Regions from separate parts of the Pseudomonas sp. GP01-A4 genome, predicted to be linked through region 3. Evidence: predicted binding sites of a transcription regulator. Region 3 holds the regulator's gene; each other region holds the start of a gene.

Region 1 (4,588 bases), on a different contig from region 3:
CGCCTCAAGACCTTCTTCGGTTTCGTCGTCGTCGCCTACTTCGAGGTCGTCGTTTTCCAGATCATCGTCGCTCATGTTCTACCTCATGACTTGCGAAAAGCAGATTAGTTATAGCCCAGCTTCGCCGCCTGTCGACGGCCGCCGGAAAAAAATCAACATCCACCGGTTAACCAGTGGCTTATGCCCCATCACCGTGCAAGGTGGCGAGGACTTTACGAGCACCGCCATGATCACGGTGCTCGCCCAGATAAACACCTTGCCAGGTCCCCATCGCCAAGCGGCCGGCCCTTACCGGCAAACTCAGCTGACAGCCCAGCAGACTGGCCTTGAAGTGCGCCGGCAGATCATCCGGACCCTCGTCGTTGTGTTCATATCCCGCCGTGCCTTGCGGCACCAGCGCATTGAAAAAACGCTCGAAGTCACGGCGAACCGCCGGGTCGGCATTCTCGTTGACCGTCAACGAGGCCGAGGTGTGCTGCAGCCACAAATGCAACAGTCCCACCCGACAGGCCTTCAATTCAGGCAGGCCGGCGAGCAACTCGTCCGTCACCAGATGAAAGCCCCGGGGCTTGGCCCGCAGGGTTATCAGGGTCTGTTGCCACATACAGTTCTCCGCCTATCGGCGCGCATTCTAGCGCGCTCAGGGAAAAAACAAAGTGCCGAATACGCCTACATGCCTGTAAGACATTCGCACACTGAAAAGTGCAGTGCGGATCCCATCACAAAGTCGCAAAAAAACCCATACACCTTTAGCCACAGACAAACCCAAGGCAAAAAAATGCCCGGCAAGCCGGGCATCTTTTTTTCGCGTACTTACAAGTTGTAGCCGCGCTCGTTGTGTTGCGCCAGATCGAGGCCAACCGCCTCTTCTTCTTCGGTCACCCGCAGGCCCATCACCACGTCCAGCACCTTGAGGATGATGTACGTCACGATAGCGGTGTAGATGACGGTGAAGCCGACGCCTTTGGCCTGAACCCAGACCTGTGCGGCAATGTCGGTAGTAGCGGCGTTGAAGCCACCCATCGACGGTGCGGCGAACACGCCGGTCAGGATCGCGCCGAGGATACCGCCGATACCGTGCACGCCGAAGGCGTCCAGGGAGTCGTCGTAGCCCAGTTTGCGTTTCAGGGTAGTGGCGCAGAAGAAGCACACCACACCGGCAGCCAGGCCGATCACCAGGGCGCCCATCGGGCCCACGGTGCCAGCGGCTGGGGTGATTGCCACCAGGCCCGCAACCACACCCGAGGCGATGCCCAGTGCGCTTGGCTTACCGTGGGTGACCCACTCGGCGAACATCCAGCCCAGGGCCGCAGCAGCGGTAGCGATCTGGGTCACCAGCATCGCCATGCCGGCAGTGCCGTTGGCCGCAGCAGCGGAGCCCGCGTTGAAGCCGAACCAGCCGACCCACAGCATCGCCGCGCCCACCAGGGTGTAACCGAGGTTGTGCGGGGCCATTGGGGTGGTTGGGAAGCCTTTACGCTTGCCGAGTACCAGGCACGCTACCAGGCCGGCCACACCGGCGTTGATGTGCACCACGGTGCCGCCTGCGAAGTCCAGCACGCCCCAGTCGCCCAGCAACGAACCCGGACCGCCCCACACCATGTGGGCAATCGGTGCGTAGACCAGGGTGAACCAGACGCCCATGAAGATCAGCATCGCGGAGAACTTCATCCGCTCGGCGAATGCACCGACGATCAGCGCCGGGGTGATGATCGCGAAGGTCATCTGGAAGGTCACGAACACGGCCTCAGGGAACAACGCCGCCGGGCCGGTGATGCTGGCCGGGGTCACACCCGAGAGGAACAGTTTGGACAAGCCTCCCACAAACGAGTTGAGGTTGACGACGCCTGCTTCCATACCGGTGGTGTCGAACGCCATGCTGTAGCCGTACACGAACCACAGGATGGTGATCAGGCCGGTGATGGCAAAGCACTGCATCATCACGGAAAGAATGTTTTTGGAGCGAACCATGCCGCCGTAGAACAGCGCGAGGCCTGGAATGGTCATGAACAGCACCAGCGCGGTGGACGTGAGCATCCACGCGGTGTCGCCGGAATTGAGGACTGGAGCAGGTACTGGGTCCGCCGCCATGGCCAGGGCCGGCATTACGAGGGACAACAGGGCTCCTAGCCCTGCGAATTTACGCAGAGTCATATTGTTTTCTCCTGGGGCGTTGGGGTTTGGCGGCTTAGATTGCGTCGGTATCGGTTTCGCCGGTACGGATGCGAATAGCCTGTTCCAGATTGACCACGAAGATCTTGCCGTCACCGATCTTGCCGGTGTTGGCGGCCTTGGTTATCGCCTCGATAACCCGGTCAAGATCCTTGTCGTCAATGGCGACATCAATCTTCACCTTTGGCAGGAAATCGACCACGTATTCCGCGCCGCGATACAGCTCGGTGTGACCCTTCTGCCGACCGAAGCCTTTGACCTCAGTAACGGTAATGCCCTGCACGCCGATCTCGGACAGTGACTCGCGTACATCGTCCAACTTGAACGGCTTGATGATGGCAGTGACTAGCTTCATGAAAACTCTCTCCCGAATTGGTGGACTTGCCCCAGGAAAACAAACCCGTCTCAAGTCTAAGCGCAGTGCCTGGCTTTGTAACGCTTCGTCGCCCTGGCATTTGCCATTGCGACGCTCGCTAACCACTGGTGACGAAACATGTACCGCTGGTCCGTCGGCGCACTGCATCGTCACAGCGACTGCATCAGTGCATGGGTCATGATCGTCTAAGCAGAAAGCTTGCCAGCTCCGTAAAAATCACTGAAATCAGTCCTTTGTTCGCCTGTGCCCACCTACCGGGCGCCACGACAGCGAAGATACGCACGAAAACGGTGCGCGACCGCCCGTCCTCATGCGCGAAAAGCGTGCGCCGCAGGGGCTGGAAAAGACTATAGACGCTGCGTGATACACTGCCGGCCAACAGATTTTCCGGACTATTTCCCATGCTCGCGCCCAAAGACCTCCTCGACGCCCTGAGCGGCCACGCCTCCCGCCTGTTCAGCAGCGACACGCCGCTGCCACGCAATGAAATTGAAAGCCAGTTCAAGGCGCTGCTGCAAAGCGGTTTCAGCAAGCTGGACCTGGTAAGCCGGGAAGAGTTTGATAGCCAGATGGTGGTGCTGGCGCGCACTCGGGCGCGGTTGGAAAGCCTTGAGGCCAAGGTGGCGGAGCTGGAAGCGCGATTGACGCCTGCCGCCGAATAAGCCGGCCCAACCGGGGCAGGTTTCACCTGTCCCCGTTAAACCGTTGCAACCCTCAGCTCACCCGCTGATACCCGCCGACAACCCCCTTCTTCGACAATACCCACTGCCACAGCTGGATATCCCGCGCGCGAAACGCCCCTGCACACGACAGCAGGTAATAGCGCCACATCCGGTAGAAGCGCTGGCCAAAGGTGTCTGCGAAATCCGGCCACGCCAGTTCGAAGTTTTCGCACCAGGCCATCAGCGTCTTGTCGTAGTCGGCGCCAAAGTTGTGCAAATCCTCGGCAACAAATAACCCGTCCATGGCGTCGCCGATCTGCCCGATCGAGGGCAAATCACCGTTGGGAAAGATGTATTTGTCGATCCACGGATCCGGCGTGCTGTTGCGTTGGTTCTTGCCGATAGTGTGTAGCAGGAACAACCCATCGTCTTTCAGGCAGCGGTTGGCGACCTCCATATACGCCCGATGGTTCTTGCGCCCCACATGCTCGAACATGCCGACACTGGCGATATGGTCGAACTGCTCGTCGATATCCCGATAGTCCTGCAGACGAAACTCGATCGGCAGATGTGAATACTTGGCCCGCCCCCACTCCGCCTGCTCCTTGGAGATGGTCACGCCGACACACTCGACCCCGTAGTGCTCGGCCGCATGGCTCATGAAACTGCCCCAGCCACAGCCGATATCCAGCACGCGCATGCCCGGCTTGAGCCCCAGTTTTTTACAGATCAGGTCCAGCTTGGCGAACTGCGCCTGCTCCAGGGTGGTGGCATCTTTCCAGTAGCCACAGGTGTAGGTCATGCGCGAGTCGAGCATGCGCGCGTAGAAGTCATTGCCGAGGTCGTAATGTGCTTCGCCGACTTGCCAGGCGCGTTTCTTGTTTTGCAGGTTCAGCCAGCGGGAGCTGAACGCGTGAAACAACAAGGTGGCCGGGTTGGCCTGGTCGATCACGCCGGAGCGCATGAGGCGGAAAAAAAACTCATCCAGCGCCTCGGCGTCCCAGCCGCCATCCATGTAGTCTTCGCCAAGGCCCAGATTGCCCTTGGCCAGGGCGAGATCAAATGTGGCACTGTGGTGCAGTTGCATATCGGCAGCCGATGGCCCGTTGACCTCGATCTGCGCCTGCGCCAGCAACTCCTTAACGAAGCGCGCTCCCTGAGACATCTCATCAGAACCGGAAAAAGAATGACGCGTTTTGTTAAGCACAGTTGCTCTCCAGAAATAGCGTTGCCTTTGATTCATACACTGCGAGAAATCTGGCCATGGAAGCGTCTGGCAAGGCCCTTAAGGCGTCATGGAAGCGCTGGCTGGGAACAGATGTAACAAATCTTATCCAGCCATTTTTTAAAGATATAATGAATTAATATTATGAAAACC
Region 2 (4,588 bases), on a different contig from region 3:
GCTGCCAGGCGTTGGGCCGGGCGACCGTTGATGCCGGGCAGGCTGCCAAGGATCTGGTCGATCTCTTCACTGCAGGCCCGCAGCGACCGCGGCACGTCGGCGCGCAGCAGCAACAGTTCGGCGACTTGCCGGGCGCCGGGGGCATCACGGTAGATCTCGGTGTAGGCCTCGAACGACGACAACGCCCGCAACAACGCACTCCATTGATAGTAGGCATGGGCGGTACCATCGGTGACCGCTTCGGCCTGGTCGCCGGCCATTTCATAGCGGGCGTCGAGCAAGCGCAGGGTGTTGTCGGCGCGCTCGATAAAGGTGCCCAGGCGAATAAAACGAAAGGCGTCGTTACGCATGATGGTGCCGTAGGTGGCACCGCGGAACAGGTGGGAACGTTCCTTGACCCACTCGCAGAACCGGCTCATGCCGTAGCGGCTCAGGCCTTGCTGGGCGATGTCGCGAATTTCCAGCCAGGTGGCGTTGATGTTTTCCCACATGTCGGCGGTGATTCGCCCACGCACGGCATGGGCACTGGCGCGTGCAGCGCCGAGGCAGCTGTAGATGCTGGCCGGGTTGGCAGCATCCAGGGCGAAGAAGTGCAGCAGGCGTTCGGCGTGCAGTTCACCGTGGCGCTCGCGGTAATCGTCGAGGGTGCCGGTGATCAGCAGCGGCATCGCCAGTTCATGCAGGCCATCGCCGCGCCCGTCCTGGGGCATCAGCGACAGCGAATAACTGACATCGAGCATCCGCGCGAGGTTTTCCGCGCGCTCCAGGTAGCGTGACATCCAATACAAATCCGAGGCAGTTCTACTCAACATATTTCAATCCTCGACCACCCAGGTGTCTTTGGTGCCGCCGCCCTGGGACGAGTTGACCACCAGCGAACCTTCCCGCAGCGCCACACGAGTCAGGCCGCCGGGCACCACACGGGTTTCCTTGCCTTGCAGCACAAACGGGCGCAGGTCGATGTGGCGTGGCGCGATGCCGTTTTCGACGAAGGTCGGGCATGTCGACAGGCACAGGGTCGGTTGCGCGATATAGGCGTGGGGCTTGGCCTTGATACGTGCGCGGAAGGCTTCGATTTCCGCCGCCGAGGCGGCCGGGCCGACCAACATGCCATAGCCACCGGAGCCCTGGGTTTCCTTCACCACCAGTTGCGGAAGGTTGGCCAGTACGTGGGACAGTTCACTGGGATTACGGCACTGGAACGTCGGAACATTCTTCAGGATCGGTTCTTCATCCAGGTAAAAACGGATCATCTCGGTGACGAAGGGGTACACCGACTTGTCATCCGCCACCCCGGTGCCGATGGCATTGGCCAACACCACGTTGCCCGAGCGATACGCCGCCAGCAGGCCCGGTACGCCGAGCATGGAGTCCGGGTTGAAGGCCAGCGGGTCGAGGAACGCGTCGTCGAGGCGACGGTAGATCACATCCACCGCCTTGGGACCATCGGTGGTGCGCATGAACACGCGGTCATCACGCACGAACAGGTCGGCGCCTTCCACCAGTTCCACGCCCATTTCCCGGGCCAGGAATGCATGCTCGAAGAACGCACTGTTGAAACGCCCAGGCGTCAGCACCACCACACTGGGATTATCCAGCGGGCTGGAGCTTTTCAGGGTGTCGAGCAACAGGTTGGGATAGTGGTCGATGGGCGCGATGCGCTGGGCCGCGAACAGTTCGGGGAACAGGCGCATCATCATCTTGCGGTCTTCGAGCATGTAGCTCACGCCGCTGGGAGTACGCAGATTGTCTTCGAGGACGTAGTAAGTGCCGTCGCCATCGCGTACGAGGTCGACACCTGAGATGTGGGAATAGATATCCCGATGCAGGTCCAGGCCCTGCATCGCCAACTGGTACTGCTCGTTGGCCAGGACTTGCTCGGCGGGGATGATCCCGGCCTTGATAATGCGTTGTTCGTGGTAGAGGTCGGCGAGGAACATGTTCAGCGCCTTGACCCGCTGGATGCAGCCGCGCTCGACGATCCGCCATTCACTGGCCGGGATGCTGCGGGGGATCGTGTCGAAGGGGATCAGGCGCTCGGTACCTTGCTCATCGCCATACAAGGTGAAGGTGATACCGGCCCGGTGAAACAGCAAATCGGCTTCGCGCCGGCGCTGGGCCAGCAGTTCGGCCGGCGTGTCGGCCAACCAGCGGGCGAATTCGCGGTAATGGGGGCGCACCTGCCCTGCCCCGTCGTACATCTCATCATAATAAGTGCGGATCATGCCGTACTCCTTGTCACCCGGACGCCAGAACCATCGCAAGGCCCGTGCCAGCGGCATAAACACTTAAGTATCAATCAGTTGGATATAGACGCAGGTCTCATCGCACCGTCCCGGTGCAGCAAATGCCCGCTGTCATGGGCGGCGCCTCATTGCAATGCAGGCCATGACTATCACCAGCATAGTCAGAGTTGATTTCACTGCCCGGCAAACCCCGCGGATAATCACCTCCATCAGCTGAACAGGACGCGTCCTACAGCCTCATCCATTGCGCATTACCGTTTGTACCGAATCGCTCTCCTCCTTTGCGATCTTCCCTTTGGCCACCCTGCTCGGGTGGCTTTTTTTTGCGTAGGATTTTTCCCGCGCCAGAAACAAAAACGGCCGACCCAAAGGTCAGCCGATACGCTGTGTTGTTGCTCATGTCGCTACATGGGTAACCCACGCACCTCCTGTTTCACGCCCCATCCCTCGATGATTCCGCCCAAGGGCTCGACCACCGCCTCAAAGTCCTGCTCGAAGTCTCCTATGCCGTCGTAGGTGGCGAACATGATTTTGCTCAATTCCAGGTACCAGGCGCCGTCATCCCGTGCGCTGACCTGGGCATTCAGGGATTCCCCACGAAACCGACCCGCAGCCCGCCGCGCACGTTCCTCATCCGGGAAAATGGCGTAGAACTCGATGGGATGGAAACGCGAGAAGTCAAAGCCGCCCTCTTTCATGCGGCGCAACACGTTGGTGCTGATGTCTTCTTGATAGGCTGTGCTCATGAAACGTCCTCCTCAAACCGATGGATAGACTTTCCGTGCTTCCCAAGGCCCGCGCTGCAAGGGCGCGGGTGTTACGGCAGTGACGTCGCCGCTGGGAGACAAGCATGTAGCTGACAAGACCAGACCTTAGCGATTCATTCGCTGATCTCCATTGCAGAGTAGCGCGAAGCTATCACCTCCACCAGAGTCTGTTTAAAGGCGTACAGGGAATGTTCAGGCGGCGGGGTCGACCTTGAGGTCTTTGATGCTGTTTTGATCTTTCAGAATCTTGACCGTGGGTTCGGCAATACGCCCCTCCAGATCGTTGAGATCCAGTTCCTCCAGCACCGGTGATACGCGGGCGCGAACCAGGCGCGCGGCTTCTTCAAGCGTGGGTTTCTGCTCGCACTCGAATTGCTCGACTACCGACTCACCATGATCATTGGTGAAGGAAACGTTCCACTTTGGCATCAGAGCCTCCTCGATAAAACCCATGGGTGGGCTTACATCTATCTGGACCTTGAGGGCCTGGAAATCGTTCCACTCAAGGCAGGAGGCACCTGATCAACTGCAGTTATTTTTCAGCGTGTTCTTTCAGGGCTTTCAAGGTGTTGAACGGTGCGTCCACCACGAACTTGTTGGCCAACCAAGACGGCACGCTGCCACCTGGCTCGGTGTGCACCTGGTAGGTCACTTCGGTCAGGTTGTCGCCTTTAGGCACCAGCTTCCAGTAACCATCGACCTGGGCTACGCGCACATAGCCTTTGACTTCTGGCTGGTAGGTCGGCACTTCCAACAGCTTGCGGGTGACGGTGCCGTCGGCAGCCTTGGTGGTGGTGATTTCCAGGATCGAGTCACGATCGGTCACCGGGAACGGTGCCTTGAACTGGGTGTAGGTCCAGCTCTTGTCGCCTTCCTGCTTGAGCAGTTTCTGCGACTTGCATTCGTGGATCCAGGAGCAGGCCCCCGCCACGTCTTCCTGCAGCGCCTGGATCTTGGCCAGCGGCGCCTTGATGGTCGTCACACCGCGATAAGCCTTGTACTTGGAACCGGCAATTTCACTCAAGGACACTTTGATGCCGTCTTCATCCTTGGCCGTCTGCCAGTCTTCAGCATGCGCTGCGGCAGCGAACAACGCGGTAAAACCGCACAACACAGCAATTCGTTTCAGTGAACCCATGGTCTTATTCCTTATTGTTGAAGTTCAGTACTTTGAACAGCCCACTAAGCCGCCGTCATCTGTTCCCACCAGCCGATCAACCTGATCGCTTCTGCCTGGCTACTGCCGCAGACCTCGATATCCGCCTGGAACGAACTACACACTGCGGGCCGCTCAGGCTGGCCAAACAACTGGCACAGTTGTTCGACCGAAAGATGCAGGCAGCGTTCGCCCGCCGGTTTGCCGGCAGGCATTCCCGGCAACGGAGAACTGATGGATGGGGCAATGCAGCAAGCGCCACAGCCTTCACGGCATTTCATGACGAACAGATCCTCGACAACTCAAGTGTTGATGGCCACGTAAGACTACGCCCTTAAACAGACGTTTTAAATTGGCTTAACAGGGGTTTTTCACCGAAAACAAAAGTGACTGACCAGTCTGCGACAGAAGGTCAGGGG
Region 3 (4,588 bases):
ACCCTACGCCGGTCAAAGGCTATGGCAAGACGATCCAGTACCACGCCCAGCAAAACCGCATCGTGCTGATCGACCAGGCCCGGGTCATCAATGACGGCAACACCACCGACGGCGAAAAAATCGTCTACGACACGGTGAAGCAGATCGCCCAGGCCGGCCGTGCTACCGGCTCGAAAATCAGCACGCCGAAGCCGCGTATCGACATGGTTATCCAGCCGAAGCAGAAACCGGGCGCAGCCCAGCCGGCGCCGAAACCCGACGCGAAGAAGGCGAATTAATGGCAACCCTGAAAGCCCAGCATCTGGCCAAGGCTTATAAAAGCCGTCAGGTCGTGCGTGACGTCAGCCTGTCGATCGACAGCGGCCAGATCGTCGGTTTGCTCGGCCCCAACGGTGCCGGCAAGACCACCTGCTTCTACATGATCGTCGGCCTGGTGCAGGCCGATCAAGGCCGCGTCCTGATCGACGACCTGGACGTGAGCCACCAGCCTATGCACGGCCGTGCGCAAGCGGGTATCGGCTATCTTCCCCAGGAAGCATCGATCTTCCGCAAACTGTCGGTTTCCGACAACATCATGGCCATCCTCGAGACCCGCAAGGAACTCGACCGCGCCGGGCGCAAGAAAGAGCTGGAAAGCCTGCTGCAGGAATTCCACATCAACCACATTCGCGACAACCTCGGCATGAGCCTTTCCGGCGGCGAGCGTCGTCGTGTGGAAATCGCCCGCGCGCTGGCCACGGCGCCCAAGTTCATCCTGCTGGACGAACCTTTCGCCGGTGTCGACCCGATCTCGGTCGGCGACATCAAGCAGATCATCCATCATCTCAAGGCCAAGGGCATCGGTGTTTTGATCACCGACCACAACGTCCGTGAGACGCTCGATATCTGCGAAACCGCCTACATCGTCAACGATGGACAGCTGATTGCCGAAGGTGACTCTGCCACTATCCTGGCCAACGAACTGGTCAAGGAAGTGTATCTGGGTCACGAGTTCCGCCTGTAAACACGGTGGTATCAGGCCATTCGCCATGGAGCGCGGTAGTCAATAAAAACCTCAGTATTTTTATTGTTACCGCGCTCTAGGCAAAGCCCCCGATATCAGGCATATAATTTGCTTATGTTTGGCGCTCACGCGCCCTGTCGTGGATGGCGCATTGCGCCGGCGAATAAGGTGTTAAGCCCCTGCCATGAAACCATCGCTAGTCCTGAGAATGGGCCAGCAGCTGACGATGACACCGCAGCTGCAACAGGCCATCCGCCTGCTCCAATTGTCGACCCTGGACCTGCAACAGGAAATCCAGGAGGCCCTGGAGTCCAATCCGATGCTCGAACGCCAGGAAGAAGGCGACGACTTCGATAATGCAGACCCGCTGGCCGACAACATCGAGCAAAAGCCCAACCCCGACGTACAGGAACCCTCCTACCAGGAAACCGCCCCTACGGTGGATAACCTTGAGGAAGGCGAATGGAACGAACGCATTCCCAACGAACTTCCCGTGGATACCGCCTGGGAAGACGTCTACCAGACCAGCGCCAGCAGCCTGCCCAGCAACGATGACGACGAGTGGGACTTCACCACCCGCACATCAGCCGGCGAGAGCCTGCAAAGCCATTTGCTCTGGCAGCTGAACCTGGCACCGATGTCCGATACCGATCGCCTGATCGCCGTGACCCTGATCGATTGCATCAACAACCAGGGCTACCTGGACGAGACCCTTGAGGAGATCCTCGAGGCGTTCGACCCGGAACTGGACATCGAACTGGACGAAATCGAAGCCGTCCTGCACCGCATCCAGCAATTCGAGCCGGCCGGCATCGGCGCCCGCAACCTCAGCGAGTGCCTGCTGCTGCAACTGCGCCAATTGCCGGCCAAGACGCCTTGGCTGAGCGAAGCGCAGCGCCTGGTCACCGACTATATCGACCTGCTGGGCAGCCGCGACTACAGCCAGTTGATGCGCCGCATGAAGCTCAAGGAAGATGACCTGCGCCAGATCATCGAGCTGGTGCAGAGCCTCAACCCACGCCCGGGCTCGCAGATCGAGTCCAGCGAAGCCGAATATGTCGTGCCCGACGTGATTGTGCGCAAGGACAACGAACGCTGGCTGGTGGAGCTGAACCAGGAATCGGTGCCGCGCCTGCGGGTCAATCCGCAATACGCAGGTTTTGTGCGCCGCGCCGACACCAGCGCCGATAACACCTTCATGCGTAACCAACTGCAGGAAGCCCGCTGGTTCATCAAGAGCCTGCAAAGCCGCAACGAAACCCTGATGAAAGTCGCCACCCAGATCGTCGAGCACCAGCGCGGCTTCCTGGAATACGGCGATGAAGCAATGAAGCCGCTGGTACTGCACGACATCGCCGAGGCGGTGGGCATGCACGAATCAACTATTTCCCGGGTGACCACGCAAAAATTCATGCATACCCCACGGGGTATATATGAGCTGAAATACTTTTTCTCCAGCCACGTCAGCACCTCCGAAGGCGGCGAATGCTCGTCCACGGCGATCCGCGCGATCATCAAAAAACTGGTTGCCGCGGAAAATCAGAAAAAGCCGTTGAGTGACAGCAAGATCGCTGGTTTACTGGAGGCACAAGGCATTCAGGTCGCCCGTCGAACCGTCGCCAAGTACCGCGAGTCCCTAGGGATCGCGCCTTCCAGCGAGCGTAAGCGTTTGATGTGACGGGCGGGCCATAGCGTTCCAGTGGCGGGTATTCCTACCCGCCGCTTTATGCACTGGCAACGAAGGAGAAGCTGTATGCAAGTCAACATCAGTGGACACCATGTAGAAGTCACCCCTCCATTGCGCGAATACGTCGAGCTGAAGCTGAAGAAGCTTGAGGGCCATTTCGACAAGATCACCAACGTTCAGGTCATCATGAAGGTCGACAAGCTTCAGCAGAAAATCGAAGCGACACTTCAGATACCCGGTGGCGAAGTGGTCGCCAATGCCGAACATGAAGACATGTATGCATCAATCGACTTGCTCACAGACAAGCTTGACCGCCAACTTAAAAAGCATAAGGAAAAGCAGCAGAGCCTTCTTCAAGGCACTGGCCGCTAACACTCCCCACCCATGATCCGACTTGAAACCATCCTGACCCCCGGCCGTTCCCTCGTGAACGTGCCGGGCGGCAGTAAAAAGCGCGCCCTCGAACAAATTGCCAACCTGATCGGCCGCGAAGTGCCCGAACTGGATACGCAAGCTGTGTACGAGGCCCTGATCGCCCGTGAAAAGCTCGGCTCCACCGGCTTTGGCAACGGCATCGCCATTCCTCACTGCCGCCTGCAAGGCTGTGAGTCTCCAGTCAGCGCCCTGCTGCACCTGGACGCCCCTATCGATTTCGACGCCATCGACGGCGCGCCGGTCGACCTGCTGTTCGTGCTGCTGGTCCCGCAAGCTGCCACCGATGCGCACCTGGAACTGCTTCGGCAGATCGCCAGCATGCTCGACCGCAAGGACGTACGCGACAAACTGCGTAGTGCCTCAAGCAATGAGGCGCTCTACCAGGTTGTCCTGGATGAACAAAACGGGCATTAATCATGCGTTTGATCATCGTCAGCGGCCGTTCCGGCTCAGGTAAAAGCACGGCCCTCAATGTTCTTGAGGACAACGGCTTCTATTGCATCGACAACCTGCCCGCCGGCCTGCTACCGGAACTGGCGGAACGCGCGCTGATTCATACCGAGTTGGCGCAACCGCTGGTCGCCGTGTCGATCGACGCCCGCAACCTGCCCAGCCACCTCACACGCTTTCCTGAACTGCTCGAAGAAGTGCGGGCCAAGCATATCCATTGCGATGTGCTGTACCTGGACGCCGACGAAGAGACCCTGCTCAAGCGCTTCTCTGAAACCCGTCGCCGCCACCCGTTGAGCAGCCCTCATCGTTCCCTGGCCGAAGCCATCGAGGACGAGACCAAACTGCTGGGGCCGATCATTGACCTGGCCGACCTCAAGATCAACACCACCAGCCTGAACCTGTATCAACTGCGGGATGCGATCAAGCTGCGTCTGCTGAACCAGCCGGAGCCGGGCACGGCGTTCCTTGTCGAGTCGTTCGGTTTCAAGCGCGGCATGCCGGTGGATGCCGACCTGGTGTTCGATGTGCGCTGCCTGCCCAACCCGTACTGGAAGCCGGAACTGCGCGATCAGTCGGGGCTGGACCAACCTGTGGCCGAGTACCTGGCGGCGCAACCGGATGTCGAGGAAATGTACCAGGACATCTCCAGCTACCTGCTCAAGTGGCTGCCGCGTTTTGCGGCCAGCAATCGGGCTTATGTCACCATCGCCATTGGCTGCACCGGCGGCCACCACCGATCCGTCTACCTGACCGAACGCCTGGGCAAGGTGCTGCAACAAACCCTCAAGAACGTCCAGGTTCGCCACCGCGACCTCAGCTGAAAGGAACACCCCCGCGATGCCCGCTCTGGAAATTGAAATCATCAACAAGCTGGGCCTGCACGCCCGGGCCTCGGCCAAGTTCGTCGGCGTCGCCGGGCAGTTCCCTTGCCAGATCCGCGCCGGGCGTACCCCGGAATCCATGGTCGACGGCAAAAGCATCATGGCCATGATGATGCTGGCTGCGGGCAA

Evidence for each region. Region 3 encodes sigma-54, which starts transcription at its own class of promoters, with help from an activator protein. Its sites were predicted from a motif close to ANTGGCATNNANNTTGCTNT; they were not measured.
Region 1: the regulator sigma-54 is predicted to act here: its motif matches at 2,735-2,754, upstream of glnK (P-II family nitrogen regulator).
Region 2: the regulator sigma-54 is predicted to act here: its motif matches at 2,258-2,277, upstream of AC3WKX_RS02540 (circularly permuted type 2 ATP-grasp protein).

Annotation. Positions count from the first base shown of each region.
Region 1 is NZ_JBYSWF010000001.1:110,302-114,889, reverse strand. Features, by position in the region: gene sutA (dormancy-specific transcriptional regulator SutA) at 1-75, opposite strand, end outside; gene AC3WKX_RS00510 (secondary thiamine-phosphate synthase enzyme YjbQ) at 179-604, opposite strand; gene AC3WKX_RS00505 (ammonium transporter) at 814-2,154, opposite strand; gene glnK (P-II family nitrogen regulator) at 2,189-2,527, opposite strand; gene AC3WKX_RS00495 (accessory factor UbiK family protein) at 2,950-3,210, shown strand; gene cfa (cyclopropane fatty acyl phospholipid synthase) at 3,263-4,345, opposite strand.
Region 2 is NZ_JBYSWF010000002.1:129,333-133,920, forward strand. Features, by position in the region: gene AC3WKX_RS02535 (alpha-E domain-containing protein) at 1-812, opposite strand, end outside; gene AC3WKX_RS02540 (circularly permuted type 2 ATP-grasp protein) at 816-2,225, opposite strand; gene AC3WKX_RS02545 (ribonuclease E inhibitor RraB) at 2,651-2,992, opposite strand; gene AC3WKX_RS02550 (hypothetical protein) at 3,206-3,466, opposite strand; gene AC3WKX_RS02555 (START domain-containing protein) at 3,546-4,151, opposite strand; gene AC3WKX_RS02560 (YkgJ family cysteine cluster protein) at 4,196-4,450, opposite strand.
Region 3 is NZ_JBYSWF010000019.1:22,911-27,498, reverse strand. Features, by position in the region: gene lptA (lipopolysaccharide transport periplasmic protein LptA) at 1-278, shown strand, start outside; gene lptB (LPS export ABC transporter ATP-binding protein) at 278-1,003, shown strand; gene AC3WKX_RS13570 (RNA polymerase factor sigma-54) at 1,188-2,681, shown strand; gene hpf (ribosome hibernation-promoting factor, HPF/YfiA family) at 2,757-3,062, shown strand; gene ptsN (PTS IIA-like nitrogen regulatory protein PtsN) at 3,075-3,539, shown strand; gene rapZ (RNase adapter RapZ) at 3,542-4,399, shown strand; gene AC3WKX_RS13550 (HPr family phosphocarrier protein) at 4,416-4,588, shown strand, end outside.